Regions from separate parts of the Kitasatospora paranensis genome, predicted to be linked through region 1. Evidence: riboswitches for the same ligand, from Rfam matches in the RefSeq annotation. Region 1 holds a riboswitch; each other region holds the start of a gene.
The links. Region 1 has a riboswitch for S-adenosylmethionine ahead of ABEB13_RS40325 (putative leader peptide). Riboswitches for the same ligand answer to the same signal wherever they lie in the genome.

Region 1 (7,255 bases):
TCTGTGTGGGGCTCCGCGTCAGGCCGGGCCGAGGACGCAGAACCCGTTGCCCTCCGGGTCGGCGCGCACCGTCCACGGGAAGTCGCCGCGGCCTACGCCGGCGGGCGTCGCACCGAGGGTCCTGAGCCGGGCCACGGCCTCCCGGGCCCCGGCCCGTCGAAGGGGTACGGCGCCAGGTCCGGATGAGGCGCGCAACCAGTTCCGCGTGGTGGGCCGCCGAGGTGGTGGCGAGTTCGATGTGCACCCGGTGTCGAACCGTCGCGAAGCCCGGCACGGCGATGACCTCGACGCGGACGGCGGCGGGGTCCGGCCAGACGGGCCCCACGGGCTTGACGCTGGTCGCACCCGGTTCGTGGCCGGAAACACTCCACCCGAGCGCCGCCGCCCAGAACCGGCCCCGGATGATGCTGCTGCCCGGACAGGGCATGCCCGTGGCGACAGTGCCCGGGGCGACGTTGTCAGTGCGGAGAGATCAAGGCGCGAAGTACCAGCAGTACAGGTCGAGGCGCTTCTCCACACGACTGCCGGCCAGGGCTGACACACGTTCAAGGAGGTCCACCGCGTCGTCCGGCGAGATCTTATCGACCGATTCCGAGACGGCCTCAGCCCATGCACCTGCCGTGGCTCGGAGCCGGTCTCTTCCCGCAGCGGCAAGCGCCGTACACAGTGGCTCGGGGACAGCGAAGACGGTGAATCCGTCGTCGGCCATGGGCACCACTTCGCGGAGTGCGCTCTCGGCGCCCGTCAGCTGAGCCTCCCACATCAGCACCGCGTCATCCGGGTAGATGCCGTCGCTCGACACGGTCGGGAAGTCGTGACTTCTGCGGGGCCCGACCCGTAGGGCCGACTCGTCGTCCCTACCGAGGAAGAACTCACCTACGAGATTCGAGCGACTGCTTCCGAAAGTTCCCCTGGGGTTTCGGGGCGACCCGACGGACGACGCCGTGGCGGAGCCTCGTGGCCCGCACGCCTGGCGGAGCGTCAGTCCCTCGCCATCCGGCTCCGCACATGACCGGGCGGGCACGCTCAGAGCGCGAGCATCGCCGCGGCCACCTCGTCGGCGGCCGCGTCGGGGATCGCGGTCGCGGCCTGTTCGAGCACCAGCAGCCGCGCGCCGGAGATCTCGCGTGCGAGCGCCTCGCCGTTGCCGACCGGGAAGAACCGGTTGTGACGACCGTGCACCACGAGCGTCGGCAGGGCGAGCTCGGGCAGGCGCTCGCGCCAGCGCGGCGTGCAGTCGAGCCTGGAGAACGCCGTGCCCATCTGATTGGCCGTCTGGATCGCGGGCTCCGCACCCGGTGTGCGGTCGAAGACGCGCTCGGCGGTCGCGCGTGCCGCTGCGGGATCGTCGCCGAGGATCCCGGCTCTGGCGGCGGCGAATTCCGCGACGGCGGCGCGGTCGGACCAGTCGGGCACCGGGAGCGCGAAGCGTCGCTCCATGGCCGCCTTGTCGTGGTCGGGCAGATCGTCGTCGACCGGGCCGGGGGCGACGGGCCGCGTCCCGGCCAGGGTGAGCGCCGAGAACGCGTCCGGATGGTCGAGCGCGGCGACCTGGGCAACCATCCCGCCGACGCCGATGCCCGCCAGGTGCGCCGGCCGGTCGGCGAGTCCGCGGGCGAGTGCGGCCGCGTCGGCGGCGAGATCCCGGAGCGTGTACGCGGGCGCCTCGGGGTCAACGGTGGTCGATGCGCCGGAGTCGCGCAGGTCGTAGCGCACGACGTGCCGTCCGCCGCGCGCGAGGGCCTCGCACAGCGCGTCGGGCCACGACAGCATGGTCGTGCCGCCCGCGAGCAGTACGAGGGGCGCGGACGCGTCGCCGAAGTGCTCGACCCCGAGCGTGACGCCCTCGGGTGTGCGGAACGAATCGGACCTCGAACGCATCGTCAACCTCCGTGGCGGGTGCACAACCGTGGCCACGCTACCCCGCACCGACGACACCGGGCCCCATGTCCGGCGCTCCACCCTCACCTGCGGAGCGCGCCGAATCCGCGCTGCAGCGAGGACGTCCGGACCGCGGCCCGCACCGGCGGCCGGCGGCCGAGCGCTGCCGCCTCACCGCGCAGTCCGCCGCCGCGGCGGCGGAGCAGGTCGGCCGGCCGGGAGAGGCCGGCACGGCGTGCTCCGAGGCTGCCGGGAGGTCCCCGGCGCCGCCCTCCGGGCGCGCGGTCGGCACGCCCGTCGGCTCCGTCCGGCGCCGAACGGCCCGGGCGGTCGCCCGCGGCGACGGCCGCCGTGGCTTCCGGTACCGCCGATGGCCCAGCATCCGGGCCGTTTCCCACCCGGGCGGACGAACGTCGAGCGTGCCCGGAGGACCGCCGCGCTTCCGCGTGCCAAGACTTGTGGCGGGCACCGACCCCGACACACGGAGCGGCTGCCCAGGGCTCCCGGACACGACCGGGCACCCTTCCCTCCCGAATGGAGAAGACCGTGAAGGACATCCGCAAGGCCCTCGTTCTGGCCACCGCCGCCGGTGCTCTCGTTCTCGGCTCGGCAGGCGTCGCCAGCGCCGACGCAACCGCGACCGGCACGGCCATCGGATCCCCGGGCATTCTGTCCGGCAACGTCATCCAGGTCCCGATCCACATCCCGATCAACCTCTGCGGGAACAGCATCAACCTGATCGGCCTGCTCAACCCGACCGCGGGCAACGTCTGCACCAACAGCTGAGCCAGTGCGGTCGGGTGCCCCGGCCCGTCCCGTCCCGGGGACGTGCCGGGGGCACCGTGCTGCCGACAGGCCCTCAGGCCCTCAGGCCTGCTCCTCGATCGCGCGGACGACCTGCTCGCACAGCTCGTGGGTGCGCAGCGCGTCGCGTGCCGAGAGGACCTTGCCGGCCCGGACGGCCTCCAGGAAGCCGAGCGCCACCTGCTCGATGCCGCGCTGGCGGGCGACCGACACCCAGTCGCCGCGCCGCCGGACGGTCGGCTGGCCGCGGAAGTCGAGGACCTCGGACAGGTTGATCACCGACCGCTTGGAGTCGCCGCCGGAGACCTCCAGCACTTCCTCGGTGGCGCCGCTCATCCGGTTCATGATGCCCAGCGCGGTGAATCCCTGGCCGGCCAGGGTGAGGACGACGTGCTCCAGCAGGCCGTCCCGACTGCGGGAGCGGACGTCGACGTGCTCGATCTCGCCGGGGACGAGGAAGCGCAGGGTGTCGACGACGTGGATGAAGTCGTCGTAGACGGCCGTCCGGGCCGCCTCCGGCAGCCCCTCGCGGTGCTTCTGCAGGACGATCAGGTCGCGCGGGCGCTCCATCGCCATCAGGTAGCCGGGCGCGTGCCGGCGGTTGAAGCCGACGAGCAGCGAGCGGCCCGTCCGCTCGGCCAGGTCGACGAGGTGCCGGGCACCGTCGAGGGTGTGGTCGAGCGGCTTGTCGACGTAGACGTCCACGCCGGCCGTCAGCAGCTTCTCGACGATGGGGACGTGCTGGTCGGTGGAGGCGTGCACGAAGGCGGCTCGCACACCACTGTCGATGAGCTCGCCGAGGTCGGTGTAGCGGTGGGCGATGCGGTAGGCGTCGCCGATGCGGTCGAGCTTCGCCGGGTCACGGGTCATCAGCCGCAGGTCCAGGCCGGGCTGGGCGGTGAGGACGGGGAGGTAGGCCTTCTGGGCGATGTCGCCGAGGCCGATCACCGCCACCGGGAAACTCGCGCTGGCGGGGTCGGTTCCGTACTCGCTCACTGGCGCTCCTGCTGAGGGTGGGTGGCCCCCCTTGTGGCCCCGGCGATGGTGGCCGTCGGGGCCGGGCCGCCCAGCAGCATATGCCAGGAGCGCTGTTGAGCAGTGCGAATGCAGAAAATGCCGGGAGTGCCGAGCGGGCGCGTGCCCCACCACGGCCCGCGCCCGACAGCGCCCTCGGCGCGCGGGCGAGCGGAGCTCCGGGCGCGGGCGACCAGTGCTCCGGCCGCCGGGCGCGGGCGGATGTCCGGGCCGTCCGGGCCGTCGTCCCACCCGCCGGGCCGGGCATTGTGCCCGACGGCCGTCCGGGGATACCGTGCCATCAGGTCATGAGTGTCAGCGACAGGCCCTGGCTCGCTGACCGGCAACCCTCCGTCGCGGCGGGGTGCTCCAGGTGACGACCCGGTGGGGCCGCGGCGGCTCCGCAAGTGCGAGGACGTGTCGGCCCCAGCCGATCGAGCGGGAGGTGGCGGAGTGCGATCGGCCTCTCGGCAGCCCGTGTCCGCCCCCGGCCTGACGTCGCATGCGGCCGACGCCCTGTACGCCCGGCGCCACATCGACCTGCAGCGCGTGGCCAGCGCCCTGTGTCCCCGCTGAGGCCCTGCCTCCGTCCGGCCCGGCGATCCGCCGGCGCCGGCCTCTGACGGCCCCGACACCCCGACACCACCTCCCCGCCACCCGCCTCGGCTCCGCCGGCGGCACCGCGCGCCTCCCGGCCGCGCCCTGCGCCGGCCCGGCGAGCGCGTGGCCCACCGGCCTGCGGGGAATTCCCTTCGTCAGGAAGCGACGCCCCTCCATGCCCCGAACGCATCCGTCCCTCCATCTGGCCGTCGCGCTCGACGGCGCGGGCTGGCATCCCGCGGCCTGGCGCGAGCCCGACGCCCGGCCCGGGGAGCTCCTCTCCGCCGGCTACTGGGCCGACCTGGTCACCGAGGCCGAACGCGGCCTGCTGGATTTCGTCACCATCGAGGACGCGCTGAGCCTGCAGTCCGGCCACCCCACCGAGCCGGACGCCCGGACGGACCAGGTCCGCGGCCGCCTGGACGCCGTCCTGGTCGCCGCACGGGTCGCGCCGCTGACCCGGCACATCGGCCTCGTCCCGACCGTGGTGGTCACCCACACCGAACCGTTCCACCTCTCCAAGGCGGTGGCGACGCTCGACTTCGTCAGCCGCGGGCGGGCCGGGGTCCGGGTGAAGGTCTCGGCCCGCCGGGACGAGGCGGCACACTTCGGCCGGCGGACCGTCCCCCGTCTCCCGTTCGACGACCTGGGCACGCCCGCGGCGCAGGCGCTGGTCGCCGAACTCTTCGAGGAGGCGGCCGACTACGTGGAGGTGGTGCGCCGGCTCTGGGACAGCTGGGAGGACGACGCGGAGATCCGCGACGTCGCGACCGGGCGCTTCATCGACCGCGAGAAGCTCCACCACATCGACTTCCGGGGCAGCCGGTTCAGCGTGAAGGGCCCCTCGATCACCCCGCGTCCGCCGCAGGGCCAGCCGCTGGTCACCGCGCTGGCGCACGACACCGTGCCCTACCGGCTGGTCGCGGGCTCGGCCGACCTCGGTTTCGTCACCCCGCACGACACCGCCGGGATCCGCGGTCTGCTGGCCACGATCCGCACCGAGCAGACCGCCGCGGGCCGCGCGGACGACACCGTGCACGTCTTCGGCGACCTCCTGGTGTTCCTCGACGACGAGCCGGGCGCGGCCGCCGACCGCAGGGCCCGCCTCGACGCACTCGCCGGCGCCCCCTACCGCACCGACGCGCACGTGTTCACCGGCACGCCGGCCCAACTCGCCGACCTGGTGCAGGAGTGGCAGCGGGCCGGGCTGACCGGCCTCCGGCTGCGGCCGGCCGCCCTGCCGCACGACCTGGTGCAGATCACCCGCGGCCTCGTCCCCGAACTGCAGCGCCGCGGTGCCTTCCGCACCGCGTACGAGGCGGACACCCTGCGCGGTCTGCTCGGCCTGCCGCGCCCGGTCAACCGCTACGCGGCGGCCACCCCGGCCGCCACGGCAGCGCCGCCGGGACCGACCGTGCCCGAGGCGCCGCCGGCGCCCGCCGCCGTCTGAACACCCGCCCAGCCGAGAGACCTTGGGAACGCCTCCGCATGAGCAAGCCCGTCAAGCAGATCCATCTCGCCGCCCACTTCCCCGGTGTGAACAGCACCACCGTCTGGAGCGACCCGGCCGCCGGCAGCCAGATCGACTTCGACTCCTTCGTCCACCTGGCCCGCACGGCCGAACGCGCCGGATTCGACTTCCTGTTCCTCGCGGAGGGGCTGCGGCTGCGCGAGCAGCACGGCGCGATCCACGACCTCGACGTGGTCGGCCGGCCGGACACCCTCACCGTGCTGGCCGCGCTGGCCGCCGTCACGGACCGGCTCGGACTGGCCGGGACGATCAACTCCACCTTCAACGAACCGTACGAGGTGGCGCGGCAGTTCGCCTCGCTCGACCATCTGTCGGCGGGGCGAGCCGCCTGGAACGTCGTCACCTCGTGGGACGAGTTCACCGGGGAGAACTTCCGCCGCGGCGGATTCCTGGCCGAGGAGGACCGCTACCTGCGGGCCCGGCAGTTCCTGGCCGCGACCTGGGAGCTGTTCGACTCCTGGCGGGGCGACGAGATCGTCGCCGACCGGCGCAGCGGTGTCTTCCTGGCAGACCCGGACGCGGGCCGGTTCGACCACCACGTCAGCCAGTTCGACATCACCGGCCGGTTCGACGTCCCGCGCAGTCCGCAGGGGCGGCCGGTGATCTTCCAGGCCGGCGACTCCGAGGAGGGCCGCGAGTTCGCCGCCTCGGCCGCCGACGCCGTGTTCAGCCGGCACGGGACGCTGGAGGCCGGCCGGGCCTTCTACGCGGACGTCAAGGGCCGGCTCGCGCGCCACGGCCGCTCGCCCGACGACCTGAAGATCCTGCCGGCCGCCACCTTCGTCCTCGGCGACACGGACGCCGACGCCGAGGAGAGGGCCCACGTGATCCGCCGACTGCAGGTCAGCGGGCAGACCGCGATCCGCACCCTCGAACAGCTCTGGAACCGGGACCTGGGCGCGTACGACCCGGACGGGCCGCTGCCGGAGATCGATCCGCTGGTCGGCGAGCACACCGTCGCCCGCGGACGGGCCGATGTCCGGATGCGCCGGGATCCGCTGACCGTCGCCCGGCAGTGGCGCGAGCTGGCCGAGGCGAAGAAGCTGTCGATCCGCGAGCTCGTCATTGAGGTGACGGGGCGTCAGTCCTTCATCGGCACGCCCGCGAAGGTCGCCGCGACGATCGACTCCTTCGTGCAGTCGGACGCGAGCGACGGATTCATCCTGGTGCCACACCTGACACCGGGCGGTCTGGACGAGTTCGCCGACACCGTCGTGCCGCTGCTCCAGGAACGCGGGGTGTTCCGCACCGCGTACGAGGGCAGCACGCTCCGCGACCACCTCGGGCTCGGCCCGGCCGGGCGGCCGCGGGCCGCCGCCGGTGCGACCGTGCGGGAGGCGTCGTGAAGTTCCTGGCCATCACCCTGATCCCGCACGCGCCGCACCCGGTGACCGGCCGGCGGACGTCGACCGCCGAGCGGTTCCG
Region 2 (7,255 bases), 3.6 Mb from region 1:
GTCGAGTACGGCGGCTTCGCCGGCGTGCCCGGGCTGGAGCACCTGACCGTGCTGGGCCAGTACGGCGCCGAGCGCTGGGAGGCCCGGACGGGTGCGCTGTCCTCGCCCGAGCCGCCGCCGGGGGTGGCCGCGCTGCGCGCCGCGCTGCCCGCGCTGCTGGCCGCCGAGCGGGCGCCCGAGGGCACCTGGACGGAGGACAAGGGCCGGGCGCTGGCCGTGCACACCCGACGGACGGCCGAACCACAGCAGACTTTGGACCGGCTGCGCGCGCCGCTCGCCGCGCTGGCCGCCGAGCACGGCCTGGTGGTGGAGCCCGGCCGGTTCGTGCTGGAGCTGCGGCCGCCGGGCGTCGACAAGGGCGCCGCCCTGACCGCCTTCCTGGCCGAGCGCTCCGCGCGGACGGTGCTCTACGCCGGCGACGACCTCGGCGACCTCGCCGCGTACGCCGCCGTCGAGGAGCGCCGCACCGAGGAACTGCCCGGTCTCCTGGTGTGCAGCGGCCCGACCACCGGCGAGGCCCCCGTCCGCGAGCTCGCCGACCGGGCCGACCTCGTGGTGCCCGGCCCGGCGGGGGTGGTGGGCCTGCTGGCCGCCCTCGGGGCCGAACTCAGCCCAGCGCGTTGAGCTGGTCCAGGAACCACTGCTGCGGGGGCAGCGCGGTGGCGGCCGCGGCGAGCCGCTTGCACCGGTCGGCGCGCTCGCCGTCCGGCATGGTCAGCGCCCGGTGCAGGGCCTCCGCGGTCTCCACGACGTCGTACGGGTTGACCGTGACGGCGTCCTCGCCGAGCTCGGCGTGCGCCCCCGCCTCGCGGGACAGCACGAGCGCGCAGCCGGCGTCGGAGACCACCGGGACTTCCTTGGCCACCAGGTTCATGCCGTCCCGGATCGGGTTCACCAGCGCCACGTCGGCCAGCCGGTAGGCCGCCAGCGACCGCGGGAAGTCGTCGTTGACGTGCAGGATCAGCGGCTGCCAGTCGGGCGTGGAGAACTCGTCGTCGATCTCCTGCGCGATCCGCTGCACGGCGGCGGTGTACTCGCGGTACTCCGGCAGGTCGTGCCGGGACGGGTAGGCGAACGCGATGTGCACGACCCGGTCGCGCCACTCGGGCCTGGTGCGCAGCAGGTGCCGGTAGGCGAGCAGGCCGCGGACGATGTTCTTGCTCAGCTCGGTGCGGTCGACCCGGACGATCGTCCGCCGGTCGCCGACCGACTCGCGCAGCGCGGCGAGCCGGGCGTCCACGTCGGGCCGGTGCGCGCGCTCCCGCAGGAAGTCGGCGTCGGCGCCCAGGCCGTGCACGCCCAGCCGGGTCGTCCGGCCCGCGTGGGTCACGGTCAGCGCGGCGCGGTCGACCTCGGCGCCGAGGACGGCGGCACAGCAGTCGGCGAACGCCAGCGCCCACCGCTCGGTGAGGAAGCCGGCCCGGTCGGCGCCGAGGATGCCGGTCAGCACGGCGGCGGCGACGTCGTCCGGCAGCAGCCGGTAGTACTCGGGCGGGGCCCACGGGGTGTGCGAGAAGTGGCCGATCCGCAGGTCCGGGCGGAGCGCACGGAGCAGCTCGGGGGCGAGCGACAGGTGGTAGTCCTGCACCAGCACGGCCGCGCCGGGCGCGGCCTCCGCGGCGAGCGCCTCGGCGAAGGCGGTGTTGTACGCGACGTAGGACTCCCACTCGCGCCGGAACCGGTCGTCGAACACCGGCGAGACCGGGGTGTCGTACAGCAGGTGGTGGACGAACCAGAGCGTGGAGTTGGCGATGCCGTTGTAGGCGCGGGCGAACGTTCCCGGCTCGATGTCCAGCATCCGGACAGCCTGTCCGCCGACATCGTGCCCGGCCCGGTCCAGCCGGCCGTCCGGTGCCTGCCGCGCCGCCTGCCGGTCCGCGTCGCCGAGCGCCGCGCAGACCCAGACCGCGGTCGGGTCGTCGATGGCGGAGAGCCCGGAGACCAGCCCGCCACCGCCTCTGCGCAGGGTGAGCGTGCCGTCGTCCTCGCTGCTGAAGGACACCGGGCCGCGGTTCGAGGCCACCAGGATGGGGGCGGCGCCGGACTGCTGCTGGGGTTCGAACGCGAGATCGGCCATATCCCCTAGCTTGCCGCGCGGCCGGGGGTGCAAACCATTCGGCGGCGGCGCGCGGCCCGGTGTCCGGTGAACTTCAGGGAAACGCGCGGCGCTGCCGGTACTCCGGAACGGTCCGCATCGGCGGCCGCTCCAGGGAGCTGACCGGGTGGGTGTGCGCGGTGAAGCCGCTGCTCTCCGGGTCGCGGTCGAACTGGGTGAGCAACGGGCGGACCAGGTCCGCGGAGGCCTTCAGCCGGTGGCTGCGGTCCAGCCGTTCCAGCGCGGTGCGGTAGATCGTCGCCGCCATCCGGCCGAGTGCCTGCCCGTCCTGGTGCCGGTGGTGCCGCACACCCACGTCCACCTGGGCCAGCGCGTCGAGCCCGACCTCCTCCAGCGCGTCCACCAGCAGTCCCAGCTCGACCCCGTAGCCGGTCGGGAAGGGCAGCCGCTCCAGCAGGCCGCGCCGCGCCGCGTACTCGCCCCCAGCGGCTGCACGAACCCGGCCAGCTGCGGCCAGTGCAGGTTCAGCAGCGGGCGGGCGACCAGCTCGGTCACCCGGCCGCCGCCGGCCGGCACCACCGCGCCCTGGGTCTCCAGCGGACGGTCGTACATCGCCTTGACCAGCTGGATCCCCGGGTCGGTGAGCAGTGGTCCCACGATGCCGGAGACCAGCGCCGGGTCGAACTCCCGCAGGTCGGCGTCGACGAAGCAGACGATCGCGCCGGAGGTCGCCAGCAGCGACCGCCAGAGCACCTCGCCCTTGCCGGGCGCGGCCGCGACCCGGGGCAGCAGGTCGTCGCGGTGCACCACCCGGGCGCCGGCCGCGCGGGCCGTCTCGGCGGTGCGGTCCACCGAGCCGGAGTCGACCACCACGAGCTCGTCGACCAGCGGCAGACGCTCCATCAGTTCCTCGCGGATCCGGGTGACGATCTCCCCGACGGTCGGCTCCTCGTCCAGGGCCGGCAGGACCACGCTCACCGTGCCGTCCGGGCCGGCCGCCCGCTTCGCGGCGAGCAGGTGCTCCACCGGCCGGTCGGCCGCCGTCCAGGAGCGGCGGCGCAGCCAGGACGCCACCTCCGGGAGGACGTCCGGGCGGGGCTGGTCGGTCACGTCTCGCTCCTCGTTGCTGCCATCTCGCGTATCGGACATCCGGGCCCGCACAACGGGCCTTCGGATACAGTCTTCGTACTGCGGCCCGACCATCGCACGCCGGGGTCACCGCAGCGCAGGACCCACAACTTCACAGAGCTCATCCAGAGGGACTGAGGGAACGGCCCGTCGACGTCCCGGCAACCTTCTCGCGCGGCGCCGCAGGCCCGCCGGGACAGGTGCCAATTCCGTCCTGTGGCGCGACCGCGCCACGGGGAAGATGAGGAGAGAGGCCTCCGCCACCATGGCTACCGCTACCCCTGCACCCTCCGACGTGACCACCGCCGTCGACCTCGGCCCCGCCACCGCGCTGTCCTGTCGCGAGTGCGGCGCCCGCTCCCCGCTCGGCCCGGACTTCGCCTGTCCGGAGTGCTTCGGCCCGCTGGAGATCGCGTACGACTACAGCGGGTACGAGGCCGAGGAGCTCCGCAAGCGCATCGAGGCCGGCCCGGCCAGCATCTGGCGCTACGCCCCGCTGCTGCCCGTCCCCGCGGACGTCGCCGACAAGCCCAACCTCAACCCCGGCTGGACCCCGCTGGTCAAGGCCGACAACCTGGGCCGCGAGCTCGGCTTCACCGCCCAGCTGCACGTCAAGGACGACTCCGGCAACCCGACGCACTCCTTCAAGGACCGGGTCGTGGCCTGCGCCATCGAGGCCGCCCGGGCGTTCGAGTTCACCACCCTCTCCTGCTCCTCCACCGGCAACCTGGCCGGCGCGGTCGGCGCGGCCGCCGCCCGGGCCGGCTTCAACTCCTGCGTGTTCATCCCGCACGACCTGGAGCAGGGCAAGATCGTCATGGCCGGGGTGTACGGCGGTGCGCTGGTCGGCATCGACGGCAACTACGACGACGTGAACCGGTTCTGCTCCGAGCTGATCGGCGACCCGGCCGGCGAGGGCTGGGGCTTCGTCAACGTCAACCTCCGCCCCTACTACGGCGAGGGCTCCAAGACGCTGGCCTTCGAGATCTGCGAGCAGCTCGGCTGGCGGCTCCCCGAGCAGATCGTGATCCCGATCGCGTCCGGCTCCCAGCTCACCAAGATCGACAAGGGCCTGCAGGAGCTGATCAGGCTCGGCCTGGTCGAGGACCGCCCCTACCGGATCTTCGGCGCCCAGGCCGAGGGCTGCTCCCCGGTCTCCGCGGCCTTCAAGGCCGGCCGCGACGTGATCCGCCCGGTCAAGCCGGACACCATCGCGAAGTCGCTGGCGATCGGCAACCCGGCCGACGGCCCGTACGTGCTGGACATCGCCCGCCGCACCGGCGGCGCCGTCGAGGACGTCACGGACGCCGAGGTGGTCGAGGCCATCAAGCTGCTCGCCCGCACCGAGGGCATCTTCGCCGAGACCGCCGGCGGCGTCACGATCGGCGTGCTCAAGAAGCTGGTCGAGACCGGGCAGCTCGACCCGTCCAAGGAGACCGTCGCGATCAACACCGGCGACGGCCTGAAGACCCTGGACGCAGTCGCCGACGCGGGCCTGACCACCACCATCCGCCCGACGCTGGAGTCCTTCCGCGCCGCCGGCCTCGTCTGAGCAGCCCACCCCTTCCGCCAAGGAGCACCCGCATGAGCGCCAACGTCCGCATCCCGACCATCCTGCGCACCTACACCGGCGGTTCGGCCGAGGTCACCGCCGAGGGCGCCACCCTGGCCGCCGTCATCGCGGACCTGGAGCAGAACCACGCCGGCATCGCCGCGCGCCTGCTCGACGATGCGGGCAAGCTGCGCCGCTTCGTCAACGTCTACGTCAACGACGACGACGTGCGGTTCGCCGAGGGTCTGGAGACCGAGATCAAGGACGGCGCCAACGTGTCGATCATCCCGGCGGTGGCCGGCGGCTGCTGAGCCCGGCGCGCACACCTGGGCCGCCGTCGGACCGGATTCCGCTTTTCCGGTTCCGACGGCGGCCCGCCGCGTTTTGCCGGAGGGTCAGTGGAATGGCACAGGCCCGCGGGGGAGTAGAGTTCCGGATGTCGGAACCTCCGCTCCTTCCGGCTTCCCGATCGGTCCTGACGTCGTGCGTTGCAGCCGAATTCCGCTTTCCCGGCTCCGCGCGGATCGCATACGCAGGGTCCGGGCAGGGGCGTGGCGGGCCGTCCGGTCGCTGAGACGGGGCGTGGGCGATGCGGTGGCGGACCTGTCAGGAGAGCGTCAGAATTTCTCCGGCGTTATGTCGCCCTGCGTCCGCTATGTCCGGCGCGAATTGCCGTTCTCTGCGGCATTCATCCCGTCATATCCGTTGTCGGAGTACTCGATTCCTCCGAAGTTGGGCCTGTTGCACAGGGCTCCCGGCCGGATACATTCAGCCGCGATCGACGCAGTCACCCGCTCGCGCGGCCCGGTACCGGGCGCAGGGCGGCGGTCTGCGGCGTGCGCGGCTGCGTCCAGGGGGTTCCCTCGGGCCGGCCTGCCAGACCTTGGGCCCGCACCGTGCGGGCCCGTGAAGGGCCAGCACAGCACAAGGGGAGTTCGGAATGGCTCAGGGCACCGTCAAGTGGTTCAACGCGGAGAAGGGCTACGGCTTCATCGCGGTCGACGGTGGTGCGGACGTGTTCGTCCACTACAGCGCGATCCAGATGGACGGCTACCGCACCCTCGAGGAGGGCCAGCGGGTCGAGTTCGAGATCTCCCAGGGACAGAAGGGTCCGCAGGCGGACATGGTCCGCGCCGCTGCGGCCTGACCTTCCCCTGTGGAGCCTCGGCTCGTCCTCGCCGACGGCCGCCTTTCTTCACGACAGGCCCGTACGACACACCGTCGTACGGGCCTGTCGGCGTCCGCGGGGTCGCGGGACACGGACCGCGGACACGGCCGACGGGCTTGCACTCGCCACCCCGGAGTGCTAATCATTGGCGTTAGCACTCACAGCTTGAGAGTGACAACGCGGACCGGGTCGGTGAGGCCCCCGCGAGCGGTAGGGGACAGGACCCCCGCTCCCAGGGCCGTCCGTCGCGGGCACCTCTGGTCCGAGCAGTCGACCGTGTCCCGGAGGACCACTTCTGATGGCCAAGATCATCGCCTTTGATGAGGAAGCTCGCCGCGGCCTTGAGCGCGGTATGAACCAGCTTGCCGACGCAGTGAAGGTCACGCTCGGCCCCAAGGGTCGCAACGTCGTTCTGGAGAAGAAGTGGGGCGCCCCCACGATCACCAACGACGGTGTCTCCATCGCCAAGGAGATCGAGCTCGAGGACCCGTACGAGAAGATCGGTGCCGAGCTCGTCAAGGAGGTCGCCAAGAAGACGGACGACGTCGCGGGTGACGGCACCACCACCGCCACCGTGCTCGCCCAGGCGCTCGTCCGCGAGGGTCTGCGCAACGTCGCCGCCGGCGCCAACCCGATGGCCCTGAAGCGCGGCATCGAGAAGGCCGTCGCCGCCGTCTCCGACCAGCTCCTGGCCCAGGCCAAGGACGTCGAGACCAAGGAGCAGATCGCCTCCACCGCCTCGATCTCCGCCGCCGACACCCAGATCGGCGAGCTCATCGCCGAGGCGATGGACAAGGTCGGCAAGGAAGGCGTCATCACCGTCGAGGAGAGCAACACCTTCGGTCTGGAGCTCGAGCTCACCGAGGGCATGCGCTTCGACAAGGGCTACATCTCCGCGTACTTCGCGACCGACCTGGAGCGGATGGAGACCTCGTTCGAGGACCCCTACATCCTCATCGCCAACTCCAAGATCTCCTCGGTCAAGGACCTCCTCCCGCTGCTGGAGAAGGTCATGCAGAGCGGCAAGCCGCTCGTCATCATCGCCGAGGACGTCGAGGGCGAGGCCCTGTCGACCCTGGTCGTGAACAAGATCCGTGGCACCTTCAAGTCCGTCGCCGTCAAGGCCCCGGGCTTCGGTGACCGCCGCAAGGCCATGCTCGGCGACATCGCCATCCTCACCGGTGGCACCGTCATCTCCGAGGAGGTCGGCCTCAAGCTCGAGAACGCGGGCCTGGACCTGCTCGGCACCGCCCGCAAGGTCGTCATCACCAAGGACGAGACCACCATCGTGGACGGTGGCGGCGACAGCGACCAGGTCGCCGGCCGCGTGAACCAGATCCGCGCCGAGATC
Region 3 (7,255 bases), 1.5 Mb from region 1:
CTCGGGCGCCGGCCCGCCGCCGACCTCCCGGAGATCGAGTACCTCGAGTGCGCCACCACCCCGGCGGTGCTCCGCGCCCTGGAGAAGGGCGGCGTCGACCTCTGCGTCCTGGACGGCGAGGCCGTCCCGGCCGGCGGCCTCGGCCTCACCCGCCAGCTCAAGGACGAGATCTACGGCTGCCCGCCCGTCCTGGTGCTGATCGGCCGGCCGCAGGACTCCTGGCTCGCCGCCTGGAGCCGCGCGGACGCCGCCATCGCGCAGCCCGTCGACCCGGTGGCGCTGGCCGAGGCCGCGGCCACCCTGCTGCGCGCCCGGGTGGCCCGGCGGACACCCGTCCACCACTGACCGCCGGGGCCGCCCCGGCGGGGCGTCTCAGCAGGAGAGAAGCGGCGGCGGGACGGGCGCGTACGCCCCCGCCGCTCGCTAGGCTGACTCCGTTCCTTTTTCGGCGTACTACCGATGAGAGCTGGAGTCGGCCATGGTGAACGTGAACCCTGCGAACGGCGGCAAGGACCCCGTGCAGGTGGTCCGCACCTGGCCGGACGTCCTGACCGCGCTGCTGAACGGCGAGGACCTCGGGCAGGCCGACACCGCCTGGGCGATGGACCGCATCATGGCGGGCGAGGCCACCCCCGTGCAGGTGGCCGGCTTCATGATCGCGCTGCGGGCCAAGGGCGAGACGGTCGACGAGATCAGCGGCCTGGTCGACGCGATGTACGCGCACGCCGAGCCGCTGCACATCCCCGGGCCCGCGGTGGACATCGTCGGCACCGGCGGCGACCGCGCCAAGACCGTCAACATCTCCACCATGTCGGCGATCGTGGCGGCCGCCGCGGGGGCGAAGGTGGTCAAGCACGGCAACCGGGCCGCCTCCTCCGCCAGCGGCTCCTCCGACGTCCTGGAGAAGCTCGGCATCCGGCTCGACCTCAGCGCCCGCAGGGTCGCCGAGGTCGCCGAGGAGACCGGCCTGACCTTCTGCTTCGCGGCCAAGTTCCACCCCGCGATGCGTCACGCCGCCGAGGCCCGCCGGGACCTCGGCGTGCCGACCGCCTTCAACATCCTCGGCCCGCTCACCAACCCGGCCAGGGTCACCGCCCACGCGATCGGCTGCTTCGACACCCGGCTGGCCGGCCTGATCGCCGGCGTGCTCGCCCGGCGCGGCGCGAGTGCCCTGGTCTTCCGCGGCGACGACGGCCTCGACGAACTCACCATCTCCACCACCTCGCACGTCTGGATCGTCCGGGACGGCGGGGTCACCGAGACGGTCTTCGACCCCCGCGAGGTCGGCATCGACCTGGTCGGCATCGAGGCGCTGCGCGGCGCCGACGCCGAGCACAACGCCGGGGTCGCCCGCCGGCTGCTGGCCGGCGAGCGCGGCCCGGTGCGGGACGCCGTCCTGCTCAACACCGCCTCCGCGCTGGCGGCCCTCGACCCGACCGACGCACCGCTGGCCGAGCAGCTCGCAGCCGGCATCGAGCGGGCCGCCGCCGCGATCGACTCCGGCGCCGGTGAGGCCACCCTCAAGCGCTGGGCCGAGGCCACGGCCCGCGCCTGACACCCGCGTTGCCCCGTGCCCCGTGCCCCGGCGGTCCGCCGACCGCCGGGGCACGGGTGCGTCCGGATGGCGGGACGCGGGCTTGACCCGCCGTCGGCTCGCCACGTAGCTTCTGAGCCAGGTCATGAGTGACAGCGCGAAGCCCCAGCTTGCTGTCCGGCAACCCTCCGTCCGTGGCGGGGTGCCCTGGGTGAGGACCGGGCCGCGCGGCAGACCGTCCGCGAGGCAAGCGCGGACTTCCGGCGACGTACTCCCGGGGTCCTCACCCGTGAAGGAGTGCACCCCCATGTCCCTCGCCACCGCTCTCTACGCCCCGCTCGCCGTCCTCGGCCACGACGTCAAGGTCCCGCTCGCCTCCGGCGAGAAGGTCGGCTACGCCGCCCTCGACTACGCGGCCAGCGCCCCCGCCCTGCAGCGGGTCTGGGACGACATCGCCGCCTACGCCCCCTACTACGGCAGCGTGCACCGCGGCGCCGGCTACCTCTCGCAGCTCTCCACCGATCTGTTCGAGCAGAGCCGCCGCACCGTCGCCGACTTCCTCGACCTGCGCGAGGACGACCAGGTGGTGTTCACCCGCGCCACCACCGACTCGCTCAACCTGCTCGCCGGCGCCGTCCCCGCCGGCACCCGGGTCCTCGCCTTCGAGACCGAGCACCACGCCTCGCTGCTGCCCTGGCGGCACGCCGGCCTGACCGTCGAGTACCTGCGCGCCCCCGCTCGCGGGCCGAGGCCGTCGCCGCCCTGGAGGCCGCACTCGCCGCCGGCGGGGCCGACGGCCCGCGCCTGCTCTGCGTCACCGGCGCCTCCAACGTCACCGGCGAGCTCTGGCCGATCGCCGAGCTCACCGAGGTCGCCCACCGGCACGGCGCCCGGGTGGTGCTGGACGCCGCCCAGCTCGCCCCGCACCACCGGCTGTCGGTGCGCGACCTGGGCGTCGACTGGGTGGCCTTCTCCGGGCACAAGCTGTACGCGCCGTTCGGCGCCGGCGTGCTGGCCGGCCGCAGCGACTGGCTGGACGAGGCCGAGCCGTACCTGGCCGGCGGTGGCGCCAGCCGCACCGTCGCCCGCGAGGCGGACGGCTCGGTCGCCGTCGAGTGGCACCGCGGCCCGGCCCGGCACGAGGCCGGCTCGCCCAACGTCATCGGCGCCTACGCCATCGCCTCGGCCTGCCGGGCGCTCACCGAGGCCGGCTTCGACGTGCTGGAGGCCCGTGAGCAGGCCCTGATCGAGCGGCTGACCACCGGCCTCGCGGAGATCCCCGAGGTCAAGGTCCTCAACCTGTTCGGCGAGGGCTCGGCCCGGGTCGGCGTCCTCTCCTTCGTCGTCCGGGGCTGGAACAGCTCGCACTTCTCCGCGGCGCTCTCCGCCGAGTACGGCATCGGCGTGCGCGACGGGCTGTTCTGCGCCCACCCGCTGGTGCGCACCCTGCTCGGCGGCGAGGAGTCGGCGCCCTCCGCGTGCGGCGCGCCGGAGCCGTCCCTGCCGGGCGAGCGCAGCCTGAACGCGATCCGGGTCAGCTTCGGCGCCGGCACCCCCGAGGAGCACGTCGACCGCTTCCTGGCGGCCGTCCGCGCCCTGGTCACCGACGGCGCCCGCTGGACGTACCGCAACGAGGGCGGCCGCTGCGTCGTCGACACCCGCGCGCACGCGGCCTGACGGGCCGGACGGCCGGGCGCAGAACGCCCGGCCGAGGCGCCGCTACTCGTCCAGGCCCAGCGCGAACGCGGCCTCCAGGTCGTGCTGCGAGTAGGTGCGGAAGGCGATCTGGGTCTCGGTCTGCGCCACCCCCGGCACCTTGTTCAGCCGGCCCGGGATTACCTCGGCGAGGTCCTCGTGCCGCCGCACCCGCACCATCGCCACCAGGTCGTAGCTGCCGGTCACCGAGTAGACCTCGCTGACGCCCTCGATCGCGGCGATCGCCTCGGCGATCTCGGGGATCCGGTCGACGCTGGTCTTGATGAGGACGATCGAGGTGATCACTCTTCGGCTCCTGTGTGTGGGGTTGGGGCCAGCGTATCCGCCGCCGCCGGGCCCGGCCGATCCCGTCGGCGGAGCCCGGCCGCCCACACCGCGAGCCAGCCCGCACTGAACCCGATCACGTGCGCGACGTACGCGACGCCGGGCACGGCCGAGCCCACCGACCACCACTGAAGGCCGAACCACAGCCCCAGCACCAGCCAGGCCGGGAACCGCAGCGGCAGGAACAGCAGCATCGGCACCAGCGCCGTCACCCGGGCCCGCGGGTACAGCCGCAGGTAGCCGCCGAGCACCCCGGCGATCGCCCCCGAGGCGCCCACCAGCGCCCGGACGGACTCCGCCGACTCGGACTGGGTCAGCGCGTACCCGTACGTCGCCAGGTAGCCGATGCCCAGGTAGAAGAAGAGAAAGCGGATCCGGCCCAGCCGCTGCTCGACGGCCGGCCCGAAGACGTAGAGGAAGAGCATGTTGCCCGCCAGGTGCAGCCAGCCGGCGTGCACGAAGAGCGAGGTCAGCACCGAGAGCACCGGGACCTTGCCCGGGGTCGGCGCCAGCGTGCAGCCCGCCACCGCGGGCGGCAGCGCGGCCAGTTGGAGGGCGTCCAGCGGCCGGTGCGCCAGCAGCTCGACCGGCACCGCGCCCCAGCGCTGCTCGAACCGCTGCTCCGCGCAGACGCGGTCGCCGCCCGACCCGTACCGCGGGTTGAGGCCGAAGCTCGGCCCGGCCAGCAGCACCACCGCGCTCACCGCGATCAGCACGTAGGTGACCAGCGGTGCGGCGGCGGCCGCCGGCGGGGCGGCCGCCGCGGGCTCGTCGCGTGCGGGGGCGGGGGCGGGAGCGGGGACGGCCATGACAGCGAGCATTCCTCCGCTCCGGCCCGGCGACACCGTGCCGTGCTGCAAGCGGGTGACCGTTCCACCTGCCGGGACCGGTACCCGCCGCCGCACGCGCACGCCCTAGGCTGGACGTCCCACCAGGGACCCGTCGAGAGGACCACCGATGACCGTCGTCGCCCCCACTGCCGAGACCCGCTGGCGCTGCACCCTGTGCGGCAACCTGACCCGTTTCGACGTGACGCGCTCGGCCCGGGTGGTGGAGTACCTGCACTTCGACCTCGGCGGCGAGTCCAAGGTGGAGGAGACCGAGGTGCTCAGCGAGACCCTCGAGTCGGTGCGCTGCCGCTGGTGCAACGCCGTCGACCAGGTCGAGCTCGTCGCCCGGCCGGGCGCCGAGGACGAGGCCGCCGCGGAGGAGCCGAAGGCCTGACGCCGCGCGCCGCCCGCACCCCGGCACGGCCGGGGTGTGTGGCGTGGTGTCCGGCGGGGCACGGTACACGGGACAATTGCACAGAGGTGCATCGGAGGGCGGCGGCAACAGGCCGCACGGGCCCGGGAGCAGGATCGGAGCCGAGGACGTGGTGGACGCAGCGAGGGAGCCGTCCGAGCCGCAGGGGCAGCAGCCCGCCGCGGACCCGGGGCTGCCGGACGCGGCCGTGGCCGGGCAGGCAGCCGAGGCAGCCGAGGCCGAGCACCTGGACCGCCCGCTGCCCGAGGGCGTCCGCCGCCGGGTGGTCGGCATCGCCGCCGACGCGCTCGGCGCCATCCCGCTCGGCGATCTGCCGTCGGGGCTGCGCCCGTACGCCAAGTTCACCCCGGCCCGGCGGGCCAAGTACGCGGCGACCGCGCTGGCCGCGGCGCTGGACGCCGAGCCGGTGTTCCGGGTCCGGATAGCGGACCGCCTCCGCCTGGGCCAGCCCGATCTCGTCAAGGCGCTGGAGAGCGGGACGGTCCCCGCCGCGGCCGATCCGCTGGACGTCGCGGCCGCCGCCTACCTGCTGCGCCCGGTGGGCTGGAGCCGACTGGTCGCGGAGGCCGGCGACGAGGTCGAGCGGGCCGACGCGGAGGGCGCCGCCGCCGAGGCCGCCCGGGTGGTGGAGAAGCTGCAGGCCGAACTGGCCGAGGTGCGCGCCGCGGCCCGGGCCGACCTGGACCGCCAGCGGGCCGACTCCGAGGGGCTCCGCAAGGAGGCCGAGTCGCTGCGCAAGCGGGTCCGCGGCCTGGAGAGCGACACCCGGCGGGCCCAGGCAGAAGTCCGCAAGGTGCAGGCAGAGCTGGAGGCGGCCCGCGCGGCCGCGCTGGCCGAGCGCAGCGCCGCGGACGGCGAGGCCCGCCGGCTGCGGCACCGGGTCACCGAGCTGGAGGCCGCCTCCGAGGCGGGCCGGCGCTCGGCCCGGGAGGGCCGCAGTGTGGAGGACATGCGGCTGCGCCTCCTGCTGGACACGGTGCTGCAGTCGGCCCAGGGCCTCCAGCGCGAGCTGGCGCTGCCGGTGGCCCAGCTGCGGCCGGCCGACCTGGTCGAGGCGGTGGAGCCGTCGTCGGCGTCGCCGCACGACGTGGCGCGGCGGGGTCTGGCGGAGGACGACCCGGCGCTGCTCGACCAGCTGCTGGCGATTCCTCAGGTCCACCTGGTGGTGGACGGCTACAACGTGACCAAGAGCGGCTATCCGACGCTGCCGCTGGAGCAGCAGCGGCTGCGCCTGCTGGGCGGTCTCGCGATGCTGGCGCAGCGCACCCAGGCCGAGGTGACCTGTGTCTTCGACGGGCAGGACCTGGACGTGCCGGTGATCATGGCGCCGCCGCGCGGGTGCGGGTGCGGTTCAGCCGCACCGGGGAGACCGCGGACGAGCTGATCCGGCGTCTGGTGCGGGCCGAGCCGCAGGGCCGGCCGGTGGTCGTGGTGTCCACGGACCGCGAGGTCGCGGACGGTGTCCGCAAGGCCGGGGCGCGCCCGGTGGCCTCGATTCTGCTGCTGAACCGGCTCGCCCGGCCCTGACGCGCGGGCGGGCCGGGTGGCCCCGATGTGTCGAGGTCGTGAAATCCCGCTCGGGGGTGCGGATCGAGGGGTTCCGGGAGTGGCGTAGCGGGCGGATCTTCACTAGGGTCTGGCGTCAAACCTATTTTCCGGACATCCACTCGTTCGGGTGAGTCCAGCAGGAAGAAGGAGCTAGACCCTTGGCCTCCCACCGCCGTCCCAAGCAGCCGAGCCGCGCACGCGTGTCCGTGCTCACCGCTGCCGCAGCGACCGCGGTCGCCCTGTCGGCCCAGGCGAGCGCCCACGCGGCGCCGGCGAAGCCCTCCGTGGACGAGGTCAAGGTCCAGGTGGACCAGCTGCAGCAGGAGCAGGAGCAGGCCACCGAGAAGTACGACGGTGCCAAGGAGCGCGGCGACCAGCTGAAGAAGCAGGCGACCGAGCTGCAGGACCAGATAGCCCGGACCCAGGCGCAGCTGAACGAGGTCGCCTCCGGGCTGTCGGCGGTGGCCGCCGACGAGTACCGCACCGGCGGGATCGACCCGACCGTGGCGCTGATGCTCTCCTCGAACCCGGACAACTACCTCGACAAGGCGTCCAGCAACGAGCAGGCCACCGACACCCAGGCCTCCACGCTGAAGTCGCTGCGCGACCAGCAGCGCCGGCTGGACCAGCAGAAGGCGGAGGCCGCGGCCATCCTCGCCGAGCTGGACCAGACCACGCAGACCCTGAACGACACCAAGGCCCAGGTGCAGCAGAAGCTCGCCGAGACCCAGCGGCTGCTGAACACCCTGACGGCCAGCCAGCGGGCGGCCGTCCTGGGTGGCGACCGCGCCTCGCGCGGCGGTAGCCGGGTCGACCCCTCCACGCTGCCCCCGGCGTCCGGCTACGCCGGTGCGGCCGTCCGTGCGGCGC

Region 2: another riboswitch for S-adenosylmethionine. It lies ahead of thrC (threonine synthase); the one in region 1 lies ahead of ABEB13_RS40325 (putative leader peptide).
Region 3: another riboswitch for S-adenosylmethionine. It lies ahead of ABEB13_RS12985 (aminotransferase class V-fold PLP-dependent enzyme); the one in region 1 lies ahead of ABEB13_RS40325 (putative leader peptide).

Annotation. Positions count from the first base shown of each region.
Region 1 is NZ_BAABKV010000001.1:1,183,663-1,190,917, forward strand. Features, by position in the region: partial or broken gene ABEB13_RS06025 (VOC family protein) at 25-427, opposite strand; gene ABEB13_RS06030 (hypothetical protein) at 473-802, opposite strand; gene ABEB13_RS06035 (alpha/beta fold hydrolase) at 1,027-1,881, opposite strand; gene ABEB13_RS06040 (chaplin) at 2,416-2,667, shown strand; gene ABEB13_RS06045 (Gfo/Idh/MocA family protein) at 2,749-3,681, opposite strand; SAM riboswitch class IV at 4,004-4,115, shown strand; gene ABEB13_RS40325 (putative leader peptide) at 4,177-4,275, shown strand; gene ABEB13_RS06050 (LLM class flavin-dependent oxidoreductase) at 4,475-5,749, shown strand; gene ABEB13_RS06055 (NtaA/DmoA family FMN-dependent monooxygenase) at 5,788-7,176, shown strand; gene ABEB13_RS06060 (LLM class flavin-dependent oxidoreductase) at 7,173-7,255, shown strand, end outside.
Region 2 is NZ_BAABKV010000001.1:4,777,403-4,784,657, forward strand. Features, by position in the region: gene otsB (trehalose-phosphatase) at 1-624, shown strand, start outside; gene ABEB13_RS23080 (alpha,alpha-trehalose-phosphate synthase (UDP-forming)) at 608-2,077, opposite strand; partial or broken gene ABEB13_RS23085 (glucosyl-3-phosphoglycerate synthase) at 2,151-3,130, opposite strand; SAM riboswitch class I at 3,303-3,432, shown strand; gene thrC (threonine synthase) at 3,450-4,736, shown strand; gene ABEB13_RS23095 (MoaD/ThiS family protein) at 4,769-5,047, shown strand; gene ABEB13_RS23100 (cold-shock protein) at 5,677-5,883, shown strand; gene groL (chaperonin GroEL) at 6,203-7,255, shown strand, end outside.
Region 3 is NZ_BAABKV010000001.1:2,640,858-2,648,112, reverse strand. Features, by position in the region: gene ABEB13_RS12995 (response regulator) at 1-345, shown strand, start outside; gene trpD (anthranilate phosphoribosyltransferase) at 479-1,555, shown strand; SAM riboswitch class IV at 1,676-1,793, shown strand; partial or broken gene ABEB13_RS12985 (aminotransferase class V-fold PLP-dependent enzyme) at 1,842-3,211, shown strand; gene ABEB13_RS12980 (Lrp/AsnC ligand binding domain-containing protein) at 3,254-3,535, opposite strand; gene ABEB13_RS12975 (rhomboid family intramembrane serine protease) at 3,532-4,395, opposite strand; gene ABEB13_RS12970 (hypothetical protein) at 4,532-4,798, shown strand; partial or broken gene ABEB13_RS12965 (NYN domain-containing protein) at 5,010-6,364, shown strand; gene ABEB13_RS12960 (C40 family peptidase) at 6,544-7,255, shown strand, end outside.